One region of the Paraburkholderia denitrificans genome, then DNA from elsewhere that is predicted to be linked to it. Evidence: predicted binding sites of a transcription regulator. Region 1 holds the regulator's gene; the other holds the start of a gene.
What was found. Region 1 encodes FliA, which starts transcription of late flagellar genes. Its sites were predicted from a motif close to CTAAAGTTTNNNNNNNNNNNGCCGNTA; they were not measured.
Positions count from the first base shown of each region.

Region 2: the regulator FliA is predicted to act here: its motif matches at 6,430-6,456, upstream of ACFPTO_RS07000 (DUF4088 family protein).

Region 1 covers NZ_JBHSMP010000013.1:96,750-104,257, forward strand. The annotation lists gene flgA (flagellar basal body P-ring formation chaperone FlgA) at 1-669, shown strand, start outside; gene flgM (flagellar biosynthesis anti-sigma factor FlgM) at 769-1,122, shown strand; gene ACFPTO_RS09915 (flagella synthesis protein FlgN) at 1,157-1,606, shown strand; gene ACFPTO_RS09920 (RNA polymerase sigma factor FliA) at 1,741-2,472, opposite strand; gene ACFPTO_RS09925 (MinD/ParA family ATP-binding protein) at 2,521-3,489, opposite strand; gene flhF (flagellar biosynthesis protein FlhF) at 3,482-5,455, opposite strand; gene flhA (flagellar biosynthesis protein FlhA) at 5,781-7,508, opposite strand, start outside.
Region 2 covers NZ_JBHSMP010000009.1:236,887-244,394, reverse strand. The annotation lists gene ACFPTO_RS07050 (sodium:proton antiporter) at 1-109, opposite strand, end outside; gene ACFPTO_RS07045 (LutC/YkgG family protein) at 189-851, opposite strand; gene pncB (nicotinate phosphoribosyltransferase) at 968-2,170, opposite strand; gene fdxA (ferredoxin FdxA) at 2,558-2,881, shown strand; tRNA gene ACFPTO_RS07030 (tRNA-Asn) at 3,194-3,269, shown strand; tRNA gene ACFPTO_RS07025 (tRNA-Asn) at 3,360-3,435, shown strand; gene ACFPTO_RS07020 (CreA family protein) at 3,582-4,073, shown strand; gene ACFPTO_RS07015 (AraC family transcriptional regulator) at 4,113-5,015, shown strand; gene ACFPTO_RS07010 (AzlC family ABC transporter permease) at 5,282-5,992, shown strand; gene ACFPTO_RS07005 (AzlD domain-containing protein) at 5,989-6,312, shown strand; gene ACFPTO_RS07000 (DUF4088 family protein) at 6,575-7,342, shown strand; gene ACFPTO_RS06995 (ATP-dependent helicase) at 7,400-7,508, opposite strand, start outside.

The sequences.
Region 1 (7,508 bases):
ACCGCGACCGCCGTGAACAACGCCCGGTCCGCGCCGGTTCCGCCCGGCCAGGAGGACGGCGAGGTGATCCGCGCCGCCGCGCTCAAATTCCTTCAGCAACAATCGGTCGGCCTGCCGGGCCGCATCACGGTCACCGTCGCGCCGGTCTTCCCGCGCGGCCTCGCCGCCTGCACGCAGCTCGAACCGTTCATGCCGCCTGGCGCCCGCACGTGGGGCCGCACGACCGTGGGCGTGCGCTGCATCGGCGAGAAGCCGTGGACGCTGTTCGTCAGCGCCCGCGTGGCCGTCGCCATCACCTATTACACGGCTGCGCGCCAGATCGAGCCCAGCCAGGTGCTGACCGTCGCCGATCTCGTGCCGCGCGAGGGCGATCTCGCGTCGCTGCCGCGCACCGTCATCACCGATCCGTCGCAGGCCACGGGCGCGCTCGCGCTCCTGCGCATCTCGGCGGGCCTGCCGCTGCGCACCGACATGCTGCGCAGCGCGCAGTCGGTGACCATCGGGCAAACCGTGAGAGTGGTCGCCGAGGGCGCCAACTTCACGATTTCCTCCGAAGGCAGCGCGCTCAACAACGCGGCGCCTGGCCAGCAGGTACGCGTGCGCACGGCCGGCGGCCAGATCATCACGGGCGTCGCGAAAGACGCGGGCACGGTGCAGGTCCAGATATGATCGTTTGCGCACGTAACAGCATGTAACGGTTGAGGTTTTGGGCTAAAGTTTCGGCCGTCGCCTGCCGATATCAGGATCAAATCGATCAGGAAGCCCATCGTGAAAGTCGACTCCACCACCCGCAACAGCGCACGTTCGCTGCAAAACGGCCTCGCGCGCACGCAGCAGCAAGGCGAATCCGCGAGCACCGCAGGCGCAGGCAGCACCAGCGGCGCAAGCACGGGCGCGCCCGCGCAAAGCGGCGCTGGCAGCGACGCGAACGTGAGCCTTTCGGCGATGTCGTCGACACTGCGTTCGCTCGCGGCGAGCGGCGCGGCCGACATCGACATGGCGCACGTCGAGTCGATCAAGGACGCGATCCGCAACGGCACCCTGCAGATCGACACGGGCAAGATCGCGGACGGCGTGCTGGAAACCGCGCGCAATCTGCTCTCGGCGCGGCCGGCGAACTGAACACGCCGCCGCAACTGACTTTTTTCGCTCAACCATGAAAGACGCCCTGCTAGCCACGCTGATCGACGAACACGCCGCGGTCGAGGCGTTCGCCTCGCTGCTCGCGGTCGAGCAAAAAGCGCTCACCAGCCAGGACGGCATGGACACCCTGCCGCAGATCGTCGAGCAGAAAACGGTGCTCACGCAGCGTCTCGCGGGCCTCGAAAAGGTGCGCGACGCCGAACTCGCCGGGCTCGGGCTGCCGGGCGGCCGCAAGGGCATCGAGATGGCGTGCGAAAACGACCCGCGTCTCGCGGGCCAGTGGGCGCTGCTGAAGAGTTCGACCGAGCGCGCGCGCCGCGCGAACATCACGGTCGGCATGATGATCCAGACGCGCATGGAACATAACCGCCGCTCGATCGCGATCCTGCGCGGCGACACCGGCGGCAAGAGCACGCAGATGCTGTACGGCCCGGATGGCCGGATGCCGTCGTTCGGGTACTGAGCCGGCGCACCGCGCGGGCAGCACAAAAGCCGAAGCGTTTTGCGCTTCGGCTTTTTATTTTTCGGACCGCCAGAATCGTGCCGGGGAATGAAGCCGGATCAAGCAGGGTGCGGTTGATTGGGGCAGGCGCGCGCCTAGTTCTCCGTCCCCGCCCACGCCATTTCGCGCAGCCGCGTGCGCAGCCGTGCGACGGCCTGGCTGTGCAGCTGGCACACGCGCGACTCGCTCACCTCCATCACCGCGCCGATCTCGCGCAGGTTCATGCCGCGCTCGTAATAGAGCGACATCAGCAGCTTCTCGCGCTCGGGCAGGTGTTCGATCGCCTCGATCAGCGCGCCGCGCAGGCTGTCGTCGAGGAGCGCCGAAAGCGGATCGGTGTGATCGACGCAGTAACGGTCGAGAAACGGCTCGTCTTCGGCGGAGCGGTCGAAATCCTCGTAGTAGATGAGCTGGCTGCCGTGCAAGTCCTGCAGCATCGACTGATATTCGTCGAGCGGCATGTTCAGATGACCGGCGATCTCCGTCTCGCTCGCGGCGCGCCCGAGGCGCTGCTCGACCTGGTGCACGGCCGACTCGACTTCGCGCGACGTGCGGCGCAGGCTGCGCGGCAGCCAGTCGTTGCTGCGCAGCTCATCGAGCATCGCGCCGCGAATGCGCTGGCTCGCATAGGTCTCGAACTGCGCGCCCTGGTCTTCCTTATAGCGGTTGGCCGCGTCGAGCAGGCCGATCATGCCGGCCTGGATCAGATCGTCGAGGTCGACACTGGCGGGCATCTTGGCCACGAGCTGCAGTCCGAGGCGCCGCACGAGCGGCGCGTACTTCGCCAGCACGTCGGCCTGCGCGATTTTTCCTTGAGCGTTGTACATCGTGCTCTCCTGCTTCTCGTATCCCTTGCAAGGCCCCGGGCGCGCGCGTCACGCGTGCTGCGTCGAGGGCCGCTGCGCGGGCGGGTCGGCTCGCCAGCCCTTCTGGGCCGGCGCGCTCTCGGATGAAACACCTGCAACGGCGGAATCGAATGCGTCGTCGTCCACCGCACGCGCGAGGCGCGACTCGCCCGGCTCACCCGACGTGCGCGGCGACTGCGCGTGCGACGACAGCGCGGGGCGCATCGGCCAGCTCTGCAGCTCGGCGGCGAGGCGGCGGTAGTCCCGCGCGGCGGCCGTCGACGGAAAGGCGTCGACGATGCAGCGCTCCAGCTGCACCGCGCGATGCATGTGCGGCTCGGCGGCGATGTGGCCCGCGACTTGCAGCGAGACGTTCAGGTAGCGGCTCGCGACGCCCGCGAGGTTTTCGAGTGCGGCCTCGGCGTCGGCGGCGCTCGATACGTGCGTCGCCAGCACGCGGAACTGCCTGATCGCATGCGCGAAATGCAGACGCTTCAGGCACGCGTAGGTATCGGTGATCGACTGGGCGGCGAGGCGCATCACGACCAGCACGTCATGCGCATGCATGGCGAGCGGCGACAAGGCGCCATCGGCGTCCAGCTCCGCGTCGATCAGCACGAAGTCGGCGGGCCCGGCCACCAGTTCGTGCAACTGCGCCGCGGTGTAATGCGCGCGGTTCTCGCGCGAGGCCACCAGCACGCCGAAGCCGAGCGCATGGCGTCCGGCCGTCTCGGCGAGCGCCGCCTCGCCGCGCATGAACGCGGCGACGTTGCCCGCGCCGCGCACGGTGCCGAGCGTCGCGCACACCGACTGCGGGCCGAGGCACTCGTCGATCACGAGCACGTCTTTGCCGAGCGCGGTGAGCGAGGCGGCGAGATTGACCACGGTGGTCGTGCGACCCGCCGCGCCAGGGCCGCCCGTCACGGCCACGACGCGCGAACCCTCGCGCGCGAGCAGCCGCCGCAGCCCTTCCGCCTGGTCGACGACGAACTTATCCAAACCGGACCTCGGGTGCCTGCGACCCCGTGCGCATCGACAGCGCCGAGAGCAGCGCCGGGATGTCGTCCTCGTGCGGAACGAACGGCGAATGCTCGCGCGGCACGCAGAACGCACTGCGGATCAGGAAGCGGCGCGTGGCCACGTAAAGGTTCTCGGGCACTTTCTGGCCCGTCGAAACGTAATGCACCGGCAGCTTGTAGCGCAGCACCGTGTCGAGCGCGCCGCCCAGGTTGGTCGCCTCGTCGAGCTTCGTGAGGATGCAGCCCGTGAGCGGCGCCCGGTCGGGCGCGCTCTCGTAGGCCTGCACGACTTCGTTGAGCGTGTCGCCGTGGTTCGTCGCCGAAAGCAGCAAGAGGCGCTGCACCGGACGGCCCGCGCCGCACAGCATGGCGATCTGGTCGGCCACGGCGCGATCGCGCTGGCTCATGCCGATCGTGTCGATCAGCACGATGTGCTTGTTCTTCAGTTCGTTCAGCGCGAGATGCAGGTCCGCGCCGTCGCGCACCGCGTGCACCGAAACGCCGAGGATCTTGCCGAAAATGCGCAGTTGCTCGTGGCCGCCGATCCGGTAGCTGTCGGTCGTGAGGAGCGCCACGCGGCTCGCGCCGAAACGCATCACGCAGCGCGCCGCGACCTTGGCGGTCGTGGTCGTCTTGCCGACGCCCGTCGGGCCCATCAGGGCAAACACGCCGCCGCGCTCCATGAGCGCCTCTTCGTTTTCGAGGACCGGCAGATTCGATTCGAGCACCGACTGGATCCAGTCCAGGCCGGCCGCTTCGGTTTCGACTGCGGGCAGCCGGTCGATCACCATCTTCACGAGCTGCGCCGAGAAACCGGCGGCGAACATCTGCTTCGTGAGCACGCCCTGCAGCGGGCTGCGGCGCTGGCGCTCGCCCCACACGAGGCCCGCGAACTGCTCTTCCATCATCCCGCGGATCGACGCGAGTTCGCTCATCACGGTCTCGTTGACCACCTGCTCGATGCGCGAGCGAATCGCTTCGCTCACGGTATGCGCGGGTTGCTGCGCGGCGTTGCCCGCGTCGGCGGACGGACCGGCCGCTTCAGGGCCGTAGCCAAGACGCTGCGCGGCGCGGCGCGCCGCCACGTCGGCGGCTTCGCGCGCCCAGTCGGGCGTCGTGGCGTCGACATCGGCGGGGTGCACGGGATCGGCCGGCATGCCGAGGCCTTTAGCCATCGCCGCCGACGGCGAGATGCCCGCGGTGCGCGCGGCTTCCTGCTGACTCGCGATACGGCGCGCGTGGTCGATGAGCCAGGGGTTCGATTCGGCCATCGTCGGCTGGCGCTCGCCGGTGAGCGAATCGCCGTACGAATGCGTAGCGGCCTGTTCGAGCATCGCGGCGGCTTCGTGCGGCGCGAGCGGATTCGGCGCGTGGCGCGGCGTGAGCGGCGGCAGCGTCGCCGGCTGCGTGGCGCTGTTCATCGGCTTGCGGGCGGGGTTTTTCGCGTTCCGGTTTGCACCGCTGTTTGCACCGACGCTGCCCGGCGCGGACGCGTTGCGTGCGGCGCCCGGCCGCACCGAATCGAGCGCGACGGAAACATCGGCGTCGCCGTTGTCGTCGGCATCGCCCGAATCGTCCGTGGCTCGCGCCATGTCGGAGAAGGCGAGCGCCGCGCCCTGCTGAGCGCCCACTTCCGGGCTCGCGCCGAACACCGACGAAAACACGTCGGGCATGCCGCTCGCGTACGGGTTGGCGCCGCCCGCCGTGCGCGCGGACTTCGCCGCGCCCGATGTGGCAGAAGCGGTGGCGGAAGCGGCTGCGGAAGCTGCTCCGGAAACATCGGCGGGCGCGAGCGCCGCGAGATCGCGGTCCGCTAGCGCGACGATTTCAACCGTGCCGTCATCGAGGGTGCGATTCGACAGCACGACTGCGTCGGCGCCGAGCGCTTCGCGCACGAGGCGCAACGCGTCGCGGCTGTTGCCGCCGATGAATTTCCGAATGTTCAAGCTGAACCCCCGATGAGGTGAGCGGCACGCACGCCGCCGTCATGTGCTGCTGTTCCAGCGCGCCAACGTTGTCGTGGCGCCGCACTGGGACTTTTTCCGATGATTGAATTATTTCGAAGGCAGCAGCGCCATGATCGGTGGATCAAAACGGGGAAACACGGGCAATTCGGGCAATGGCGGGATGCCGCCAGGGTGGCCGGGAGTCCGGCGGGCGGCTCGGGGGGACACGCGCGTCGCAGCACGGTTGGCGTATCCGGGCATCCGAAAAAAAGCAAAAACCCGCCGAAGCGGGTCTTTTCGCGCGAGGCGGTGCGACAGTTCGTCATCAGGCCCCGATCACATTCACGACCTTCACGTTGCGCGTATCGGGCACTTCGGCATACGAGAGCACCTTCAACTGCGGCAGGCTGCGGCGCAGGAAGCGCGAGAGCATCGGCCGCAGCGCGTGCTGCACGAGCAGCACCGGCGCGAGGCCCATGCCCTGCTGGCGCGCCATCGCGTTTTCCGTATGGGTGAGCAGCGTATGCGCGAGGCCCGGTTCGAGCCCCGGGTTCGGCCCGGATGTAAGCGTCTGCGAGAGCACGCGCTCGAGGTTCGCGTCAAGCCCCATGACCTGCATGTCGCCCATGCCCGGGAACCATTGCTGCGTGATCGCGCGGCCCAGCGAGATGCGCACCGCCGCCGTGAGGTCGTGCGGGTCCGTGATGCGCGACGCGTGCTCGGCGAGCGATTCCATGATCGTGCGCATGTCGCGGATCGGCACGCCTTCTTCCAGCAGGTACTGCAGCACCTTCTGCAGCGTCGTGACGGGCAGCAGCTTCGGCACCAGATCCTCGACCAGCGCGGGCGTGTCCTTCTGCACCCGCTCGACCAGCGCCTGCACCTCGCGGCGTCCGAGCAGCTCGGACGCATGCATGACGACGAGGTGGTTCAGGTGCGTCGCGACCACCGTACTCGAATCGACGACCGTGTAGCCGAACACCTGCGCCTGCTCGCGCATGTTCGTGTCGATCCAGATCGCGGGCAGTCCGAACGCCGGATCGGTCGTGGGCGTGCCGGGCAGCACCGCGCTCACCTGGCCGGGATTGATCGCGAGCCACTGGCCCGGATACGCCTCGCCCGAGCCCACTTCGACGCCCTTGAGCGTGATGCGATAGGCGTTCGGGCGCAGTTCCAGGTTGTCGCGGATATGGATGACCGGCGGCAGATAGCCGATTTCCTGCGCGAACTTCTTGCGGATGCTCTTGATGCGCTTGAGCAGTTCGCCGTCGCTGTTCTTGTCGACGAGCGGAATCAGGCGGTAGCCCACTTCGAGGCCGAGCGTATCGATGAGCGCGACGTCGTCCCAGCTTGCCTCGGTGTTCTCGACGGGCGTCATCGCGGTCGGCACGGCGTCGGCGATCACGGCGCTCGCCTTCTTCGCTTCGGCGTTCTTCTTCAGCACGCGGCCGAGCTGGATCGCGCCGCCGCCGAGCAGCAGAAACGCGAAGTGCGGCATGCCCGGAATCAGGCCCATCATGCCCATGATCGTGCCGGTGATCATCAGCACGCGCGGGTTCGTGAAGAGCTGGCCGGTAAGCTGGGTGCCGATGTCCTCGTTGGTCGCCACGCGCGAGACGATCACGCCCGCGGCCGTCGAGATCACGAGCGACGGGATCTGCGCGACGAGGCCGTCACCGATGGTGAGCAGCGTGTAGGTCTTGCCCGCCGCCGCGAATTCCATGCCGTGCTGCACGACGCCGACAATCAGCCCGCCCAGGATGTTGATCACCATGATGAGCAGGCCCGCAATCGCGTCGCCGCGCACGAACTTGCTCGCACCGTCCATCGAACCGTAGAACTCGGCTTCCTGGGCGATCTCGGTGCGGCGCTTGCGCGCGGCTTCCTCGTTGATGAGGCCTGCGTTCAGGTCGGCGTCGATCGCCATCTGCTTGCCGGGCATCGCATCGAGCGTGAAGCGCGCGGACACTTCGGCGATCCGGCCCGCGCCCTTCGTGATCACCATGAAGTTGATGACCATGAGAATCACGAACACGACGATACCGACCGCGAA
Region 2 (7,508 bases), on a different contig from region 1:
TCGCGGAGAGTGTGGTCACTTCGACGCCCTCGGCATACGCGTACTCGGGCATCAAACCCCAGGCCAGCGCGGCGCCTGTTCCGGTCGCCGCGCGACGCATCCCATGCATGACTTGCCCGCAACGGTGCAGCGCCGCATGCCAGCTCCCAGTGTGCGCGCGTCTTTGCCCGCGCGCCGGCATGCTCCCCTTACGCGCCATGCACGACGACGACGTGTACGCGGTACGGCCCGTGCGCGCCGAGGACGATGGTCTGCTCGATGTCGCCGGTGCGCGACGGCCCGGAGACAAAGTTGACCGCACGCGGCAACTCGCCGCGTTCGCTGCGAATCAGCGCGAAGGCGTCTTCCCGACCGGCCACGATGCGCGAGGCTGGCACGACCGCGATGTGCGTCTCGGGCAAGAGCGCGCCCGAGGCCCACGTTTGCGGGCTCGACAGCAACACGAGCGTGCCGGTCTCGGCGGTCGCGCAAAAGCAGCCCGTGAGACCGACGAGATCGCGGTCGCCCGGCTTGCGGAATTCGACGGAAAGTCCTGCGGCAGCCCAGTCGAACGCGTCGAGCGTCTGCCAGGCGACGGCCTGCATCGGCAAGTTGTGCTGAGCGAGATAGCGCTCGACGGCGGCGGGAACCGCGGCGAGGCCTTCGACCTCGTCGACGGTCGACGACATCTTCTGCGCCTCGCGTACGAAGTGCGCGACGAGATCGCCGTCGATCGGCGGACGCGGGCCTTCGGGATGGCGCTCGAGGTAGTCGGTTGCGGCCTCGCGCTCGGCGGCGTCCGGCGTCGCGCTGCGACCCTGGGCCGCGCGAATGCGCGCGAGTATGCTGTGGCGGGCAGCCGTGGTATCCATAGGGAGTCCTCGGTTTGTTGAAGTCGGGCGTGCGCCGATTATACCGGCGCGATGTGCGCGGAAGACGGCTGCTGCGCGCCCATGAACCGCGAGAGCATCACCTCGCGCCCCTTCAACTACGCGTTCGCGCAGTCTTCGTCGGGCAGCCTCTCGATACCGAACACCTGGCGCAGATACGCGAGATATGCGCGGTCGTTGCACATGTTCTTGCCCGGCGAATCCGAAAGCTTGGCGACCGGCTGACCGTTGCAGCGAACCATCTTGATGACGATCTGCAGCGGCTGGTAGCCGAGGTCGTTGGTGAGGTTCGTGCCGACGCCAAACGCAAGCTTGCAACGTCCGCGAAAGCGCTCGTAAAGGCGCAGCACCTTGGGGATGTCGAGCGCGTCCGAAAAAATCATCGTCTTCGTGCGCGGGTCGCAACGGTTGTCCGTGTAGTGCTGGAGCAGGCGCTCGCCCCAGTCGAACGGATCGCCGGAATCGTGGCGCGCGCCGTCGAAGAGCTTGCAGAAATACATGTCGAAATCGCGCAGGAACGCCTTCATGCCGTAGACGTCCGAAAGCGCGATGCCGAGGTCGCCGCGATACTCCTTCGCCCACATCTCGAAGCCGTAGATCTGCGAGTCGCGCAAACGCGGGCCGAGCGCCTGGCAGGCCTGCAGATATTCGTGCGCCATCGTGCCGAGCGGCGTGAGATTGTGCTTCATCGCGTAGTACACGTTGCTCGTGCCCGCGAACTGCTCGCCGAGATCCTGCGTGAGCGTGAGGATCACTTCCTCGTGCCAGCGCTTCGAGAAACGGCGGCGCGTGCCGTAGTCGGCGATCTTGCAGTCCGCGAATTCCGGCTTCGCGCCGAGCAGTTCGATCTTGTGGTGCAGGCGCTCGCGGCCTTCGCCGTACTGCGGAGCCTGCTGCGTGTTGCGAAAGTACACCTCGTTGACGATCGCGAGCACCGGGATCTCGAAGAGGATCGTGTGCAGCCACGGGCCCGTGATTACGATGTCGATCTCGCCGTTTTGCTTCGGCGAGGGCGTGACGGAAATATATTTCTCGCTCAGATGGAAAAGCGCGAGGAAATCGAGGAAATCGCTCTTGATGAAGCGCAGGCGGCGCAGGTACTCGAGTTCGACCTCGGTGAAGCGCAGACGGCAGAGCTTCTGGATTTCGCTCCTGATTTCGTCGACGTAGGGCACGAGGTCGATGTCCGGCGTGCGGCAGCGAAAGCGGTATTCCACGCTCGCCGCCGGGAAGTGATGCAGCACCACCTGCATCATCGTGAATTTGTAGAGATCGGTGTCGAGCAGCGAAGTAATGATCATGGTGAATCGGCCGGACTGCATTCTGAGGACGCGGGCCTGCGACAACCTGCGCAACACCCGGACCGTGGCGCAATGGCGCACGCGCGGGTCCCGGCAGGCGCCGCGCCAGCGGTGCGACAATGTTACCCGATTGCATGCGCGCCTTGCCGGGCCGACTGCACGCGCGCACGAACGCCGCGGCACGGCGGCACGGCGGCACGCCCGCGCGGACAGCAGGGACAATGGGCACACGTGCTCGCGGCTGCAATAAACTAATCACGAAACGATCTGATAACGGGCGCTTGCCTCTGGCTGGGAGAATTCGCGTTCAGTTACAATAGCGTTTTTGGCGCACGCGCCTGGCGCACGCACCATCCCCCCGATACAAAGCATGCAGGAGTTGCCTGAATGACCCACGTTGTGACCGAAAGCTGCATCAAGTGCCGCTATACCGATTGCGTCGATGTGTGCCCGGTGGACTGCTTTCGCGAAGGTCCCAACTTCCTCGCGATTGATCCGGACGAGTGCATCGACTGCGCCGTGTGCGTAGCGGAGTGCCCGGTGAACGCCATCTACGCCGAAGAAGACGTGCCTGGCGACCAGCAGAACTTCATCGACCTGAACGCCGAACTGGCAAAGGGCTGGCCGAGCATCACGAAGACCAAGTCGCCGCTGCCCGAAGCCGACGAATTCAAGGACGTGAAGGACAAGCTCGGGATGCTCCAGCGCTAAGCAGCGCTTCTGCCGTGCCTCGCGCCGCGTCGTAAAAGCGCGGCGCAAAGCGGCGGCTGTGCGCGGCCTCTGCCGAGATTGCTGGCGCGGTTGCTGCTACGGCTGCGGTGAGCACGCTCATCACACCCTCTTCATTGCGGTCTTTGCGGTCTTTGCGGTCTTTGCGGTCTTTGCGGTCTTTGCGGTCTTTGCGGTCTTTGCGGTCTTTGCGGCCGTTGCGTCGTCCGATAAGCGAATTGTCTTAAGGATGGCGCAAGAGGTGTTGACAGATCCCACCGCGCCCCATAGAATTTCGTTCTCTGCTTTTGTTGATCCCCGATAGCTCAGTTGGTAGAGCGCCGGACTGTTAATCCGTAGGTCCCTGGTTCGAGCCCAGGTCGGGGAGCCAAGAATTTGGCACAGGAATTTGCAAAAGATCGCAAAAGCCCGTTGACCATAACGGGCTTTTTTATGTAGTGAAGATTTGCTGTGTTGCTGTTCCCCGATAGCTCAGTTGGTAGAGCGCCGGACTGTTAATCCGTAGGTCCCTGGTTCGAGCCCAGGTCGGGGAGCCAAAAATCGAAGGCGTTGCGCGAAATTCGTGCAACGCCTTTTTTCTTTTTCGCGGCTTCTCACCTCGTGCGCATCCGACGCCACAGCAGCGTCACGAAAGCCCCGCCCCCTGCCCGATAATAGCGTCTGGTCCTCTTCGGGAATCCCCATGAAAGTGTTTCGTCTCGCCTCCCTGCTGTCGCGCGCCGCTGTCGCCGGTGCATGCCTCGGCGCACTCGCCGCCGCACACGCCGAAGAGATCGGCAGCGTGAATACGAATTTCCGGATCACCGGGTCGGATCGCGTGGTCGTCGAAGCCTACGACGATCCGCAGGTGAAGGGCGTCACCTGCTACGTCTCGCGGGCGCGCACGGGCGGCGTGAAGGGCACGCTTGGCATTGCCGAGGATCCCACCGAAGCGTCCATTGCGTGCCGCCAGGTCGGGCCGCTGTCGTTCACGGGCCCGCTCAAGCAGCAAGCCGATGTCTTCAGCGAGCGCATGTCGTTTCTCTTCAAGACGCTGCACGTCGTGCGCGTCGTGGATGCCAAACGCAACGCCCTCGTCTACCTGACCTACAGCGACCGCGTCGTGAGCGGCAGCGCGAAGAACAGCGTGAGCGCCGTGCCGGTGCCGCCTGAAACGGCAATCCCGCTGCGCTAGCCGCCGCGCTACACTTGGGGCTCGCTTCGGACTCCCGTCATGACCGCCCGCCGTTTCCGCGATTCTGCCCGCTACTGGCGCACGCCACTGTTGCCGGGCGCGGACCTGCTCACCGCCGAATATCACGAGCACACATTCGCGCCGCACTGGCACGACGCCTACGCGATCCCCGTGATCGAAGAAGGCGCCGAGTGCTATCGCTATCGGGGCACGCAGTACGTCGCGGAAGCGGGCACGGTGCCGGTCATCAGTCCGGGTGAGCTGCACACGGGCTCGCGCGCCGTCGACGAGGGCTGGCGCTATCGCGTGATGTACGTTCCCGTCGACTATCTGCAAGCTCTCGCCGCCGAAATCGCGGGCCGCGCACAGCCGCTGCCGTGGTTCGGCGCCGATGTGATCCGCGATCCCGATCTGGCCCGCCGCCTCTCGCGCGCCCACCAGCTGCTCGAAGCCGATACCGACCGGCGCCGCGCAGGCTCAGGCTCAGGCTCCGGCTCAGGCTCCAGCATCGGCGCCGATTCCGTACCGGCGGGTGATGCGCTCGCCGTGGAAAGCGCCCTCCTCGATGCGCTTTCGACGCTGCTCGTGCGCCACGGCAGCACGGCCGAAGCACCATTGCGTCCGCAGACGAACGATCCGCGTGTCGAGACGATGAAATCCCTGCTCGCCGCCGACCTCGCCACGCCGCTGCGCGTAGCCGATCTCGCCGAAGCGGTCGGCCTCTCGCCGTTCCATGCGACGCGGCTCTTCACCCAGGCGACCGGCCTGCCGCCGCACGCGTGGCGCACGCAACTGCGTTTGCAGCGCGCGCTCGCGCCGCTGCGCGCGGGCGCCTCGGTCGCCGACGTGGCCGCCGCCAGCGGCTTCACCGACCAGAGCCACTTCACACGTCACTTTCGCCGCGTGTTCGGCGTACCGCCAGGGCGCTGGCAGTCGTCGTAGAGCCTGGGAACCGGCAAAACCCGCCGCAGAACCCACGGCAGAACCCGCCGAACCCACATAACCCACATAACCCGCGCGCATCCGGCCCATCGGTTCCGGCCCCGCGCCGCGCGCTCCCACCCGTCCCCGCCCGCCGCCGGCGCAAGAACGTACAAGCCGCGCGCACGCGCGCCCGCTATGCTGTCGTCCTGCATCAGGAGGACAGTTTGACCACGCATCCCACCCGCTCCCAGGAATTCGTCTCCGGCGCGCGCGACACCATCCCCATGATGGTCGGCGCCGCGCCCTTCGGCGTGATCTTCGGCACGCTCGTCACCTCGGGCCCGCTCGCGCTCTGGCACGGCCAGTTGATGTCGCTCGCCGTCTTCGCCGGTTCCGCGCAGTTCATCGCGCTCGGCCTGATCGCCTCGCACGCGAGCTTCATCGTGATCTGGGCGACCACGCTCGTCGTCAACCTGCGCCACGTGCTCTATAGCGCGACGCTCGCGCCCTACGTCTCGCATCTGCCGCTGCGCTGGCGTCTCGTGCTGGGCGGCCTGCTCACCGACGAAGTCTTCGCCGTCGCCTGGGCGCACTTCCGCCGCCACCCGCCCGGCGACGACGTCTCGCCGTGGCACTTCTTCGGCTCAGGCGTCGCGATGTACGTCAACTGGCAGATCTGGACCGCCGTCGGCCTGCTGTTCGGCGCCGCGTTTCCCGGCCTGCAGTCGCTCGGCCTCGACTTCGCGATGGTCGCCACCTTCATCGCCATCGTCGTGCCGCAGCTCGTCGCCGTGCGCTACATCGCCGCTGCCGTGACCGCCGGTGCGCTCGCGTTCTTCTGGCAAGCCTGGCCGTACAAGCTCGGCCTGCTCGCCGCCGTGCTCGCGGGCGTCGCCGTCGGCGTCGTGCTCTCGCTGCCGCGCCGCTCGCGCGACAGCGCCGGTACGGCACGCCCGGCAGGCGCCGCGCGCAATACCGCAGGAGCCGGCCAATGAACTACGTTGTCCTCATCCTCGGCATGGCTGTCATCACCTGGGTCGTGCGCACCGCCGTCTTCGTGCTGGGCGAGCGGCTCGTGTTCCCGCCGCTCGTGCGCACCGCGCTCGGCTTCGTGCCCGTGACCGTGCTGACCGCGATCATCGTGCCGATGGCCGTTTCTCCGCATGGCCAGGGCGCCGAACTCACGTGGCGCAATCCGCAACTGGTCGGCGCGCTCGCGGCGATCGTGGTCAGCGCGCTCACGCGCCGGCCGCTCGTCACGATCGCCGTCGGCCTTGCGGTGTTCTTCCTCTGGCAAGGCGTCGTCCTGCGCTGATTGATCTGGCAAACCCGCAGGCAAACCCGCAGGCAAACCCGCGGGCAAAAACGCCAGCAAACCGCGAGCAAAAACGCAGGCGGGATCGCCGCGCCAGGCGCGGCCCGCGCGTCCCCGCTCAAGTTTCCTTTCGTTTCGCCGTTAATCCCGTCAAAGCCTGCTTTGGCGCCATTGACCACGTACTCGCGGCCGGTGGTTCCTGCTCGCGGTGCATCTTGCGCCGGCACGATGCAATACGGCACGGATTACACGGGACGACCACATGGGGCACATCACCCTCAATCTCAAGGACGAAACGCTTGCAACGCTGCGCAAGGACTTCGAAGCCTTCTTGCGCGTGTCGCTTAAGCTCGATCCGCAGTTCGCGACGCCGTCGTTCGAGGACTTCCTGCGCGCCAAGCTGCTCGACAACATGGTGCCGCTCACCGAGCACGCGGTGCAGCGCATGTTGGCGGGCGGGCAGTATGCCTGGGCCAAGCGCACGCTCGACAAGGAATTCCCCGAGGTGGTCTCGATCCTGATGCGGCAGGCGACCGCATTCGGCTTCGGCTTTGCGTCGCGCCCCGAGTGGACGCCCGAGGAGCTGACCAAGCAGTGCCGCGATTGGGCCGAGGCGATCGTCACCGAGGCGCAGGGCGAATCGATGCTGATCGATCCGCTCGCGGCGCAGATCAAGGCGTCCGTGCAGGACATGCGGGTGCTCGAAGAGACGATGCAGACGCCCGCGTGGCGCCTCTCCGAATCGATGCGCCAGCGCATCTACGAAGCGAAAATCGGCTGCGAAACGAGCACCGGCAGCACCGCGCGCGAGCGCCTGGGCGAACTGCGCGGGCTGCTGCGCCTCGCGATCAACCACGGCGCGTTCCAGAAGCAGGAAGCACAGCAGATCGTCGAGTATCTGCGCCTGTTAAAGCCGGAGATTTTCGTCGAGGAACCCGACGACCTCTTCTCGCGCCTCGCCGCCTGGTTGCGCAACGTGTTCATCCCGCCCCGGAACAACGAACCGCACGGCCACGGCCAATCCCACTAAGTTGCACTGAGTCGCACCAAGTTGCATCAAACCGGCCGGCGCCCACGCTGAAGCGGCCTACTCCCACATCTTCCGGAGCTTCGCGCCGATCTCGATCTTTGCTTTCGCGGCGGCCGCGAGGCCCGCCGCGCCCGGCGCCGTCACCACGGGCGCGGGCGGCCAGGCA